2 linked regions of the Caballeronia sp. LZ062 genome follow. The protein of the gene in region 2 binds, or shares a complex with, the protein of the main gene of each other region. Links are inferred from orthologs where the notes say so. Each region holds a gene or a part of one and is shown on either strand. Other genes may lie near its edges.

Region 1 (7,131 bases), 1.1 Mb from region 2 along the record:
ATCCCGAAGAAGTGCTACGCATCTTGGACGGCCTGCAAACCGACGAACTGTGCCCGTGCAACCGCGCGGTCGGCGGCTCGACGCTCTAGGCCGAAGGCTCGAGCACATGCGTGAGCCCGCCGTCTTTCGAGTGAATGCTCGGAAGCCGGCGGGCTTTTTCAACGCCACCGAATAGGAGAAATCAATGGAATTTCTGTCTTCGATCAAGGAGCTGGTTCCCGACTACGCGAAAGACATTCGCCTGAACGTCGACGGCACGATCGCCCGTTCGTCGCTGGAAGGCAACGACGCGGTAGGCGTCGCGCTCGCTGCGGCTTACGCGGCCAAGGCGACGAAGCTCGTGTCGATCATCCGCAATGCCGGCGTGCTCTCGCCCGAAGAGACGAACGCGGCCCTCACCGCCGCCGCGCTGATGGGCATGAACAACGTCTGGTATCCGTATCTGGAGATGGCCGACAACGCCGACCTGAAGACGCAGCCAGCGGGACTACGCATGAACGCGTACGCGTCGCATGGCGGCGTGGACAAGCGGCGCTTCGAGATGTACGCGCTTGCGGCGTCGATCATCGGCAAGTGCCATTTCTGCGTGAAGTCGCACTACGAGAATCTCGTGACCGAAGGCATGTCGACGACGCAACTGCGCGATGTCGGCCGCATCGCTGCGGTGATCGGCGCGGTGGCGCTCACGATCGAAGCCGAAGGAAAGTAACGCGCCGCTCGACGCAGGCAGACGCCACGTCGTCGAACGTGGCGTCGCTCGTTCAGTGGTCGATCGACGTGCGCCGCAACAGCACGGCCGCCTGCGCCTCGATGCCTTCCTTGCGCCCGAGATAGCCGAGCTTCTCGTTGGTCTTCGCCTTCACGTTGACGCGATCGACGGGAAGATCGAGATCGGCGGCGATGTTCTCGCGCATCGCCTCGATATGCGGGCTCAGTTTCGGCGCCTGCGCGATCACGGTGCTGTCCACGTTCGCAATCGCAAAGCCCGCTTCCGACACGCGCTTGGCCGCCTCGCGCAGCAGCACGCGGCTGTTCGCGCCCGCGAACTCAGTCGCCGTATCCGGAAAATGCCGGCCGATATCACCGAGCGCCGCCGCGCCGAACAACGCGTCGGTGATGGCGTGCAGCAGCACGTCGGCATCCGAATGGCCGAGCAGGCCGCGTTCGTAGGGAATCGTCACGCCGCCGATGATGAGCTCGCGCCCTTCGACGAGCTGATGCACGTCGTACCCCTGTCCGATTCTGAAATCCATCGATGCCACCTAGCAGTAGAGAGTGAGCGGTCCGTCAGGCGCGCGCCGAGAGGATCGCGCTGGCGAGACCGAAGTCTTCCGGATAAGTCACCTTGAAGTTGCGCAGGCTGCCCTGCACGAGCTTCGGCGAGTGGCCGAGCCATTCGATGGCGCTGGCTTCGTCCGTGAGATCGTGGCCGTCACGGCGCGCACGATCGATCGCTCCGCGCAATATGCCGAGCCGGAACATCTGCGGCGTCTGCGCCTGCCACAAGCCGTCGCGCGATTCTGTCCGCGCGATGCGCGCGCCGCCCGCCGGCGCATCGGGCATGGTCGGTGCGACGCGCTTCAACGTATCCGCGACCGGCAGCGCGAGAATGCCGCCGACGGGATCGTCGCGCAATTCGGTGACGAGCTTGCGAATCAGTTCTGGCGTGATGCCGGGGCGCGCGGCGTCGTGTACGAGCACCCAGTCGTCGTCGCGCGCGCCGAATTCCGCCAGCGCGACGAGGCCGTTATAAACCGACGCCTGCCGCGACGCCCCGCCCCGGCGCTGCACCACGAAGCGCAGGCCGGCGAAGCGGCGCGCGTCGAAGTGATGATCGTCCGGTGCGAGCACGACGAGTGTCTGCGAGAATTCGGGGCACGCGTCGAATGCGGCGAGCGTGAAGCCGAGCATCGGCCGTCCCGCGACCGTCTGGTATTGCTTGGGCATCGGCGCGCCGGAGCGGCTGCCGGTTCCGGCGCAGGGAATGAGCGCGAAAAGACGCGCAGTGGTAGACGGGGCGGCGGGCGAAGTCACGAGAAAATCATGTGGCCAAGTCAAAGTGAAGCCCGGATTTTATAATAGGTCCTCCGCGACCACGTCCGGCGTGCGGCAATTCAGTCGCAGCGCACGGGCGGTTCAATGCACACCTTATGTCTTCGAAAGCCGTCAACGCGCAGTCCACTTCCCCCATCGCGCTCGTCAAGGCAGGTCAGCGTTTCGTCTTCGACGGCGCTTCCGGCTCCGCCGATGCGCTCGCCATCGCGCGCTATCTCGCCGCGCATCGCGAGGCGGTGCCGCTTCTGACGGTGGTGTGCGCGAGCGCCGTCGATGCGCAGCGCCTCGCGGCCGAGTTGCCCTACTTCGCGCCGGACGCCCGCGTGCGTCTCTTGCCCGACTGGGAAACGCTGCCGTACGACACGTTCTCGCCGCACCAGGATCTCGTCTCGGAGCGGCTCGCGACGCTGCACGATCTCGGCGAAGGACGCTGCGACGTTCTCATCGTGCCGGCGACGACCGCGCTGTATCGCATGCCGCCCGCTTCTTTTCTCGCGGCCTACACGTTCTCCTTCACGCAAGGCGAGCGTCTCGACGAAGCCAAGCTCAAGGCGCAATTGACGCTCGCCGGCTACGAGCACGTGAGCCAGGTCGTGCGGCCGGGCGAATATTGCGTGCGCGGTTCGCTGATCGACCTGTATCCGATGGGCTCGCCGCTGCCGTATCGCATCGACCTGTTCGACGATCAGGTGGATTCGATTCGCGCGTTCGATCCCGACACCCAGCGCAGCCTCTATCCGGTGCGCGACGTGCGTCTGCTGCCGGGCCGCGAATTTCCGTTCGACGAAGCCGCGCGCACCGCGTTTCGCAGCCGCTGGCGTGAAGTGTTCGAGGGCGATCCGAGCCGCTCGCAGATCTACAAAGACATCGGCAACGGCGTGCCGTCGGCGGGCATCGAATACTATCTGCCGCTCTTCTTCGATGAAACCGCGACGCTCTTTCACTATCTGCCGCAGGGCTCGCAACTCGCCTTCATCGGCGATCTCGACGCCGCGATCAAGCGCTTCACGAACGACACGAAACAGCGCTACGAATTCCTCTCGCACGACCGCGAGCGTCCGCTTCTGGAGCCGCGCCGACTTTTCCTGACCGACGACGACTTCTTCACGTTCGCCAAACCGTTCGCGCAGCTGAAGTTTCCGTCGACGCCCGAAGGCGGCTGGGCCGTGCCGCTGCCGGGCCTCGCCATCGACCGTCACGCGGACGAGCCGCTGCTCGCGCTGCGTCACTATCTGGAGCAGACGCCGAACCGCGTGATGCTCGTCGCGGAATCGGCGGGACGGCGCGAGACCATTCAGCAATTGCTCGCAGACAACGGCTTGCGCGGCGAATTGCACGATACATTCCAGGAATGGCTCACGAGCGAGGCGAAGTTCACGCTCGGCATCGCGCCGCTCGCGAGCGGTTTCGCGCTGACCGCCGAGCAGCTCGCGATCATCACGGAGACCGAACTGTACGGCCCGCTCGCGCGCCGCGCCGGCCGGCGGCGTCAGGAACAGGCGAGCAACGTCGATTCGATGGTGCGCGATCTGGCCGAACTGAAGGTCGGCGATCCGGTCGTGCACGCGCAGCATGGCATCGGCCGATACATGGGGCTCGTGTCGATGGACCTCGGCGAAGGCGAGACCGAGTTTCTGCACCTCGAATATCAGAACGAATCGAAGCTGTACGTGCCGGTCGCGCAGTTGCACGTGATCTCGCGCTACAGCGGCGCGGACCCGGAAAGCGCGCCGCTTCACACGCTCGGCTCCGGCCAGTGGGAGAAGGCGAAGCGCAAGGCCGCGCAGCAGATCCGCGATACCGCCGCCGAGTTGCTGAACCTCTATGCTCGCCGAGCGGCGCGCGAAGGGTTCGCGTTCAAGCTCGATCCGCGCGACTACACCAAGTTCGCGGAGAGCTTCGGCTTCGAGGAAACGCCGGATCAGGCGGCGGCGATTGCATCGGTCATCGCGGACATGACGAGCGGCAAACCGATGGACCGCCTCGTGTGCGGCGATGTCGGCTTCGGCAAGACGGAAGTCGCACTGCGAGCAGCGTTTATCGCGGTGATGGCGGGCAAACAGGTAGCGATTCTTTCGCCGACGACGCTGCTCGCCGAACAGCACACGCAGACTTTCACGGACCGCTTCGCGGACTGGCCGGTGCGCATTGCGGAGTTGTCGCGCTTCAAGAGTACGAAGGAAGTGTCGCAGTCGGTGCAGCAGATCAATGAAGGTTCCGTCGATATCGTGATCGGCACGCACAAGCTCTTGTCGAGCGATGTGAAGTTCAAGCGGCTCGGGCTCGTCATCATCGACGAGGAACACCGCTTCGGCGTGCGGCAGAAGGAGGCGCTCAAGGCGCTGCGCGCCGAGGTCGACGTCCTCACGCTGACCGCGACGCCTATTCCGCGAACGCTCGGCATGGCGCTCGAAGGTCTGCGCGATTTCTCGGTGATCGCGACCGCGCCGCAAAAGCGTCTCGCGATCAAGACGTTCGTGCGCCGCGAGGAAGACGGCGTGATCCGCGAGGCGATGCTGCGCGAACTCAAGCGCGGCGGCCAGGTGTACTTCCTGCACAACGAAGTGGAGACGATCGACAACCGCCGCGCGATGCTGGAAGCGCTCGTGCCCGAAGCGCGCATCGCGGTCGCGCACGGGCAGATGCACGAGCGCGAACTCGAACGTGTGATGCGCGATTTCGTCGGCCAGCGCGCGAACGTGCTGCTGTGCACGACGATCATCGAAACGGGCATCGACGTGCCGAGCGCGAACACGATCATCATGCATCGCGCGGACAAGTTCGGCCTTGCGCAATTGCATCAGTTGCGCGGGCGCGTCGGGCGCTCGCATCATCAGGCGTATGCGTATCTGCTCGTGCATGATCCGCAGTCGCTGACGAAGCAGGCGCAGCGTCGACTCGAAGCCATCCAGCAGATGGAGGAACTGGGCTCCGGCTTCTATCTCGCGATGCACGACCTCGAAATTCGCGGCACCGGCGAAGTGCTCGGCGACAAACAATCGGGCGAGATTCACGAAATCGGCTTCCAGCTTTACACCGACATGCTCAACGACGCGGTGCGCGCGCTGAAGGACGGTCGCGAGCCGGACCTGAACGCGCCGCTCGCCGCGACGACCGAAATCAATCTGCACGCGCCCGCGATCTTGCCCGCCGAATATTGCGGCGATGTGCAGGAGCGTCTGTCGCTCTACAAGCGGCTTGCGAACTGCGAATCGAGCGATGCGATCGACGGCATTCTCGAGGAGTTGGTCGACCGCTTTGGCAAGCTGCCGCCGCAGGCGCATGCGCTTGTGGAGACGCATCGGCTGCGTTTGGCCGCGAAGCCGCTTGGCATCTCCAAGATCGACGCGGCGGAGTTGTCCATCGCGTTGCAGTTCGTGCCTGATCCGCCTGTTGATGCGATGAAGATCATCGAGATGGTGCAGAAGAACAAGCACATCAAGCTCGCGGGGCAGGATAAATTGCGGATTGAGACGCGGAGTCCTGATCTTGCTGTGCGGATTGCTACTGTCAAGGAGACTTTGCGGGCGCTGGGGGGGCCGGTGAGGAAGCCGGTTGCTGCTGCCGGTGAGCGGTAGTGCCCTTCTCCCTGTTGTCGTGTCGGTTTTTTAGCGTTGCATTTACCGTGGACGGTGGTTACTTTCTGGCGCTGCCCGCTGAAACACCGGACACGGGCTCCTACCTTAAATAAAGGTACGATAAAACTGTATTCTGACTGATACCAGGCAGGAGTTGACACAAAGGGGTAACCGTGGCCGCGAGTGGGATACCTACCGCAGCCCGTCGTGAGCGATCGGATTCAAACGGCGTCGCTAATACCGTCCAACGGCCCCAATTGCCGACTCCGGGTCTAACGAGTGCAACGAGCAGGCAACATTGATTTTGTTTCACCCCTTCGTCACCGCACTGTTTGACTATCATCCCGCGTCCACCCTGGCAAGGCAAGCGACTAAGTTCGGTTCGACGTGACATTTTTGGAAGAACCGGAGGCTTGGACAGCACCGCCCGGGTGAGCCCTTCAAAGGCAAGAAACACCGTCAGTTTGATGAGAAACCAATCCGAAGATCTGCGGGGTTCGCATTCGGATCCCTGGCTGTCAATTGTCGCTTTCCACGAAGTGGCCGTTAGTCATCTTATACAACCGGGTCCGCTTAGCTCCTTCCCAATCTCTTGCCCATGAGACCGAAACGCTAGCCGGAGTGCCTACCCATCTGATCGATGCGTACGGGGAATCTGCCCCATTGTCCTCAAGTTCAATATTGTCAAGGCAGCTACTGACTTTAGTCGAAAGGCCTATCTTGGCGGTGCGGCCATCTTTTTCCAACACATAGAGTTCGTCCTCGGTGCCGGCGCCGCAATAGCTGAGCGGCCAGCTAGACGAAGCAAATTTCAGCACGACGAGTATCACATCGTGACCATCCAAACGACGCGACGACGATTCCGGGAAAACGATATCCGTTGAAGTTTGCAAGGCTCTTTGAAAAGAAAGTGACAACTTCAAATTCCGTTTGTCACCCGGTGCAGCGACGATAGCTTTCCCATCGCTTATTGTGACTTTCGCTCCATCAGACAGCATCACACTGCCTGGTAGTTGCTGTGCCGCAGACGAATCATTCGCCAGTACCGCGACGGCAAACAGACACAATAAATCACTCACTGCCTTCAACATGGTCGGCATAGCAACTCCGCTGTATTTCCAAGGATGGTCCGTTGTTTGACCCGCTCTCATCTTTCCGTATTCATCTCTATCTCGTTCGTGTAATTCGTCGGTGGATTTGTTCTGATTCGCAGGAACGCTCGTGTCCCATCCAGTATTCCTCGTCCGCGGATTGCAAAGCCTTTCCGGAGTGCGTATCCAAGTCTGCGTACGCTCGTTTGTAGAGCGCTGCGCCGCCACGGACGTTTGCTTTCCAATTTCACGCTTGCTCGTAAGTTGGCGAAGGGTGGGTTAGCTGCGTCATTCCGCACGTCTCGGACCGCTACAGGTTCGTTGAGCTCTTCCACTTGGTCTGCGCTCGGATTATTCGCAGATAATCACGGTTCGTCTGAACGGGTCGCTTCTCGGAGTCACCGTGA
Region 2 (6,516 bases):
ACGAAAAGAAGACCGCGCTCGGTCCGTCCAGCTTCAACAGCCAGCCGCCGACGACACCGCCCAAGGCGAGGCCGATGGACTGCGTCGTGTTGTAGACGCCTGCTGCCGCGCCCTTTCGCGTGCCCGGAGCCAGCTTGGACACGAGCGACGGCTGCGACGCCTCCAGCACGTTGAAGCCGAGGAAGTACACGAACAGAATCGCGGCCACGGACCATAGCGTATGGGGAGCCGCGCCCAATAACAACTGTCCGAACAGGATAAGCCCGATTGCGCCGAGCATGACGGCCTTCATCTTGCCGCGCTTCTCGGCCGCGATGATCGCCGGCACCATCATGACGAAAGCGAGCCCCATGACCGGCAGGTAGATCTTCCAGTGCGACGCCACCGGCAGTCCGCCCGCTTCCAGAATGCGCGGGACGACCAGAAAGAGCGCCGTCTGCGTCGCGTGCAGGACGAGCACGCCGAAGTTCAGGCGCAGCAGCTCGACGTTATGCAGCACTTCGCTGAATGGCGCTTTGACGTGCACCGGGCGCGTCGGCGGATCGGGGACGATCCAGAGCACCACGCCGACCGCGACGATCGACAGCACGCCGATCACCGTGAAAAGCCCGCTCATGCCGACCCAGTGAAAGAGTACCGGCGCGCCGACGATCGCCACCGCGAAGGACACGCCGATGCTGCCGCCCACCATCGCCATGGCCTTCGTGCGGTTTTCCTCGTGCGTGAGATCCGCGATGAACGCGATCACCGCCGACGACACCGCGCCCATGCCCTGAATCACGCGCCCGGCGATGATCCACGCCATGGAATGCCCGACTGCCGCGACGAAGCTGCCGAGCGCGAACACCAGCAGCCCGAACGCGATGACCGGCTTGCGCCCGAGCTTGTCGGAGATCCAGCCGTAGAAGATATAGAGCATCGACTGCGTGACGCCGTAAGCGCCCAGCGCAATGCCGACGAGCAGGACGTTGTCGCCGCCGGGAATCGTTCTCGCGTAGATGGAGAACACCGGCATGATCATGAAGAGACCGAGCATGCGCAGCGCGAAGATGGCAGCGAGCGACACAGTCGCGCGCAGTTCCGGCGCGGAGAGACGTGCGGACGTGGCAGACGGATTGGACATCAGAGACGGGGAATGAATGAGGGTCGCGTCTGGCCCGGCCTGTTGCGACATCAGGCGGCCGCCTTGTTCTTGCCCGGAACGGCACCATATGCAGCGGACGACTCGGCGCGCATGGCCGCTGCCCGCTGCGCCGGCACGACCGCCGCAAGGCCCGCGGCAAGCGTTCTGGGCTCGTCCGCGGCACAGGGTGCGCGGGCGCCGCGCCCTGCAAAAGTCGTTATAGTAGCAGGTTTGGCCCCCCTCATTCCCCGCTCGTCGCCGGAACAAACTCGTGGAAGAAATTCGTATTCGTGGGGCTCGCACCCACAATCTGAAGAACGTCAATCTCGACTTGCCGCGTCACAAGCTGATCGTGATCACGGGGTTGTCCGGGTCGGGCAAGTCGTCGCTCGCGTTCGATACGCTTTACGCCGAAGGCCAGCGCCGTTATGTGGAAAGTCTCTCGGCCTACGCGCGGCAATTTCTACAGCTAATGGAAAAGCCGGACGTCGATCTGATTGAAGGTCTGTCGCCCGCCATTTCCATCGAGCAGAAAGCCACGTCGCATAATCCGCGTTCGACGGTCGGCACAGTCACGGAAATACACGATTATCTGCGTCTCTTATATGCGCGCGTCGGCACGCCGTATTGCCCCGATCATCTGATTCCGCTGGAAGCGCAAAGCGTCTCGCAAATGGTGGACGCCGCGCTCGCACTGCCGGAAGAAACGAAGCTGATGATTCTCGCGCCCGTGGTCGCGGACCGCAAAGGCGAGCATGTCGAATTATTCGAGGAAATGCAGGCGCAGGGCTTTATCCGCTTTCGGATTCGCTCGGGCGGCGGCACGGCGAACGAAGGCGTCGCGAAAATCTATGAAGTCGATTCGCTGCCGAAGCTCAAGAAGAACGACAAGCACACGATCGACGTGGTGATCGACCGCCTCAAAGTGCGCCCGGACATGAAGCAGCGTCTCGCGGAATCGTTCGAGACGGCGCTGCGCCTCGCCGACGGCCGCGCCATCGCGCTTGAAATGGACACGGACCACGAGAAGCTCTTCAGCTCGAAGTTCGCGTGCCCGATTTGCTCGTACTCGCTGCAGGAACTCGAGCCGCGTCTTTTCTCGTTCAACAATCCGATGGGCGCGTGCCCCGAATGCGACGGACTCGGCCAGATCACGTTCTTCGATCCGAAGCGCGTGGTCGCGCATCCGTCGCTGTCGCTGGCGGCGGGCGCGGTCAAGGGCTGGGACCGGCGCAACCAGTTCTATTTCCAGATGCTGCAAAGCCTCGCCGCGTTCTACGAATTCGACACCGACGCGCCGTTCGAGGAACTGCCCGAGAAAGTGCGCAAGACGCTGCTCTACGGCTCGGGCAAGCAGGCCATTCCGTTTTCGTACATCAACGAGCGCGGCCGCGCTTCGGTGCGCGAGCATGCGTTCGAAGGCATCATCCCGAATCTGGAGCGGCGCTACCGCGAGACGGATTCGACCGCCGTGCGCGAAGAACTGGCGAAATACCAGAACAATCAGCCGTGCCCGGCGTGCGAAGGCACGCGTCTGCGGCGCGAGGCGCGCTTCGTGAAAGTGGGCTCGGGCGATCACGCACGCGGCATCTACGAAGTGAGCGGCTGGCCGCTGCGCGACACGCTCGGCTATTTCCAGACGCTGCGTCTGGACGGCGCGAAGGGCGAAATCGCCGACAAAGTCATCAAGGAAATCGTCGCGCGGCTGTCGTTCCTGAATAACGTCGGGCTGGATTACCTGTCGCTCGAGCGCAGCGCGGAGACGCTCTCCGGCGGCGAGGCGCAGCGCATCCGGCTCGCGTCCCAGATCGGCTCGGGACTCACGGGCGTGATGTACGTGCTGGACGAGCCGTCCATCGGCTTGCATCAGCGCGACAACGACCGTCTGATCGACACGCTCAAGCATCTGCGGGATATCGGCAATTCGGTGATCGTCGTCGAGCACGACGAGGACATGATCCGCATGGCCGATTACGTGGTCGACATGGGACCGGGCGCGGGCGAGCACGGCGGCGTGATCGTCGCAGAGGGCACGCCGCTTCAGGTGCAGAAAGACCCGAACTCCATCACGGGACAATATTTGTCCGGCAAGCGCACCATCAGCTATCCGGAAAAGCGCAACGCGCCGGACGAGCGGCGGCTGCGCATCGTCGAAGCGCACGGCAATAATCTGAAGCACGTCACGCTCGATCTTCCGGTCGGCTTGTTGACCTGCGTGACCGGCGTTTCCGGCTCGGGGAAGTCGACGCTCATCAACGACACGCTCCAGCACGCGGTCGCGCAGCACTTGTATGGCTCTTCCACGGAGCCGGCGCCATACGAATCCATCGAAGGGCTGGAGCACTTCGACAAGGTGATCGCCGTCGATCAATCGCCGATCGGCCGCACGCCGCGCTCGAATCCGGCGACTTATACCGGCCTTTTCACGCCCATTCGCGAACTCTTCGCGGGCGTGCCGGCCGCGAAGGAGCGCGGATACGAAGCGGGCCGCTTCTCGTTCAACGTGAAGGGCGGACGCTGCGAAGCGTGTCAGGGCGACGGCGTGCTGAAGGTGGAAATGCACTTTCTGCCGGACGTCTACGTGCCCTGCGACGTGTGCCACGGCAAGCGCTACAACCGCGAGACGCTCGACATCCAGTACAAAGGCAAGAACATCAGCGAAGTGCTCGACCTCACGGTGGAAGCCGCGCACGAGTTCTTCAAGGCGGTGCCGGTCGTCGCGCGCAAGCTGAAGACGCTGCTCGAAGTGGGCCTCGGCTACATCCGCCTTGGCCAGTCGGCGACCACGCTTTCGGGCGGCGAAGCGCAGCGCGTGAAGCTTTCGCTGGAACTGAGCAAGCGCGATACCGGTCGGACGCTGTATATCCTCGACGAACCGACGACCGGCCTGCACTTCCACGACATCGCGCTCTTGCTCGAAGTGATTCACCGGCTGCGCGATCAGGGCAACACGGTCGTCATCATCGAGCATAATCTCGACGTGATCAAAACCGCCGACTGGGTCATCGACCTCGGTCCGGAAGGCGGCGCGGGCGGCGGGCAGATCATCGCGCAGGGGACGCCGGAGCAGGTCGCGAAGTCGAAGGCGAGCTTCACCGGGCGCTATCTGGCGCCGCTGCTGCAGCGTCCGAAGTCGGCGGCCTGACGCCCGGATCGGCCCGAATCGGTCCGGCGCGGCCCGGCGGCAAGAACAACCGTGGTAGGCAGCAGCGAAAAGGAAACGCAGTCATGGCGAAGCGCAACGAAGCGGCCAACGAGGAGCGACGCGTACGGGACTTGCCCGCGCGCCCCGTCAGGCTGACGAGCGACATGAGCCTGCCGAAACTTCCCGCCGTGGAGATCGGCAGTTATATCGCGGCGTTTCTCGCCATGTTCCTCGTGCTGCATCTGAAGCTGCTCGGCGCACTGCTAGCGGGCATGCTCGTGTTCCAGCTCGTCCACATGATCGCGCCCGTCATCGAGCGGCACGTGATGAGCAAGGGCGCGCGCCTGATTGCGGTCGTGCTGATCTCGGCCATCATCATCGGCGCGCTGACCGGCCTCACCATCGCGACGATCGAGCATTTCGAGCACGACGTCCCGAGCCTCCAGCGGCTACTGGACCAATTGGTGAGCGTCACGTCGCACGCGCGGCTGAGCGTGCCGGACTGGATCGCGAATTATCTGCCGGTCGACGCCGGACAGATGAAGGAACGCGCCGCCGAACTCATGCGCAAACACTCCGAGCAACTGCAGGAAGGCGGCCGGGACATGGCGCGCGGCTTCGGGCACATTCTGATCGGCATGATCATCGGAGCGATCATCGCGGTGGGCGCGCCGAAGCAGACGCATCGGCTGCCGCTTTCGACGGCGCTCGTCACGCGCGTCTCGCGTTTTGCCGACGCCTTCCGCCGCATCGTGTTCGCGCAGATCAAGATTTCGGCGATCAACGCCGCGTTCACCGCGCTTTATCTTCTCGTCGCGCTGCCGCTCTTTCACGAGCGGCTGCCGCTCTCCAAGACGCTCGTGTTGATCACGTTTATCCTCGGCCTCTTGCCCGTCGTCGGCAATCTGATCTCGAACACCATCATCGTGGCGATCTCGTTCTCGGTGTCGTTCGGCACGGCGGTCGCGTCGCTCGCCTTTCTCATCGTCATTCACAAGCTCGAATACTTCCTGAACGCGCGGATAATCGGCGGACAGATCGAGGCGCGTGCGTGGGAACTGCTGCTTGCCATGCTCGCGATGGAAGCCGCGTTCGGTCTGCCGGGCGTCATCGCCGCGCCGATTTTCTACGCGTACATCAAGCGTGAGTTGATTTATCTGCGGCTTGTCTGACCGCCGCCCGCGAAGCAAAAGCAAAGCCCGCTCGATCCGAAGATCGGCGGGCTTCTTTTCGTCCAGCGTAAAGCGGCGTCTAGCGGAACACCACCGTCTTGCTTCCGTTCAGCACGATCCGATGCTCCACGTGCCATTTCACGGCTCGCGCGAGCGTCACGCATTCGACGTCGCGGCCGATCGCCGTCAGTTGATCCGGCGTCATGCTGTGGTCCACGCGCTCCACTTCCTGCTCGATGATCGGGCCTTCGTCCAGATCCGTCGTCACGTAGTGCGCGGTCGCGCCGATCAGCTTCACGCCGCGGTCGAACGCCTGATAGTACGGCTTCGCGCCCTTGAAGCTCGGCAGGAACGAATGGTGGATGTTGATCGCGCGGCCGGCGAGCTTGTCGCACATGTCGGGCGACAAAATCTGCATGTAGCGCGCGAGCACGACGAGATCGGTATCGTGCTGGTCGATGATCTCCATCACGCGCGCTTCCTGCGCGGCCTTGGCCTGCGCGGTGCCGCCGTTGAGCGGCAGGTGATGGAACGGAATGTCGTAGCTCGCGGCAAGCTGATAAAAGTCTTTGTGATTCGAGACGATCGCCGGAATCTCGATCTGCAATTGGCCCGTGCGATAGCGGAACAGCAGGTCGTTCAGACAATGCCCGATCTTCGACACCATGATGACGACGCGCGGTTTCGCCAATGCGTCGTGCAATTCCCAGCGCATGCCGAATTCGTCGGCGAGCGGGGCGAACGACTTGCGCAGCGCTTCGAGGCCCGGATCGCCGCCCACTTCCTGAAAGTGCACCCGCATGAAGAACTCGCCGGTGCGGCTGTCGCCGAACTGCGCCGAATCCAGGATGTTCGCGCCGAGATCGAACAAAAAGCCGGAGACGGCATGCACGATTCCCGGCCGGTCCGGGCACGACAACTTCAGGATAAAACTATGTTCGGTCGACATGAACCGGTTACTCCTTCCTCAATGCGTTGATGCTCGATGTTCAAACGGGCGGCGGCGCGTAGAGCGCTTCGATGCCCTGACAGGCGTCTTCGTCGATCCAGCGATGGCGCAGCAGACAATCGAGTGT

Evidence for each region.
Region 1: the proteins of uvrA (region 2) and mfd are in contact, whole or in part, in a crystal structure (PDB 4DFC), measured with the Escherichia coli proteins. The link is inferred for Caballeronia sp. LZ062 from one-to-one orthologs.

The regions. Positions count from the first base shown.
Region 1 is NZ_JARTWB010000002.1:1,187,115-1,194,245, forward strand. The notes cover bases 1,829-5,833. They hold mfd (transcription-repair coupling factor), read left to right. Parts: upstream 1,829-2,150; coding sequence 2,151-5,633; downstream 5,634-5,833. Other genes in these bases: ispD (2-C-methyl-D-erythritol 4-phosphate cytidylyltransferase), read right to left, coding at 1,829-1,947. Outside these bases: P9239_RS11615 (peroxiredoxin), read left to right, coding at 1-89; P9239_RS11620 (carboxymuconolactone decarboxylase family protein), read left to right, coding at 185-709; ispF (2-C-methyl-D-erythritol 2,4-cyclodiphosphate synthase), read right to left, coding at 762-1,253; more of ispD, read right to left, coding at 1,288-1,828; P9239_RS11640 (hypothetical protein), read right to left, coding at 6,152-6,733. UniProt on the Escherichia coli protein: Couples transcription and DNA repair by recognizing RNA polymerase (RNAP) stalled at DNA lesions. Mediates ATP-dependent release of RNAP and its truncated transcript from the DNA, and recruitment of nucleotide excision repair machinery to the damaged site.
Region 2 is NZ_JARTWB010000002.1:2,245,989-2,252,504, forward strand. The notes cover bases 1,079-4,468. They hold uvrA (excinuclease ABC subunit UvrA), read left to right. Parts: upstream 1,079-1,394; coding sequence 1,395-4,268; downstream 4,269-4,468. Other genes in these bases: P9239_RS16480 (MFS transporter), read right to left, coding at 1,079-1,123; P9239_RS16490 (hypothetical protein), read left to right, coding at 4,352-4,468. Also shown: more of P9239_RS16480, read right to left, coding at 1-1,078; more of P9239_RS16490, read left to right, coding at 4,469-5,440; purU (formyltetrahydrofolate deformylase), read right to left, coding at 5,520-6,389; P9239_RS16500 (DUF4743 domain-containing protein), read right to left, coding at 6,430-6,516. UniProt on the Escherichia coli protein: The UvrABC repair system catalyzes the recognition and processing of DNA lesions. UvrA is an ATPase and a DNA-binding protein. A damage recognition complex composed of 2 UvrA and 2 UvrB subunits scans DNA for abnormalities.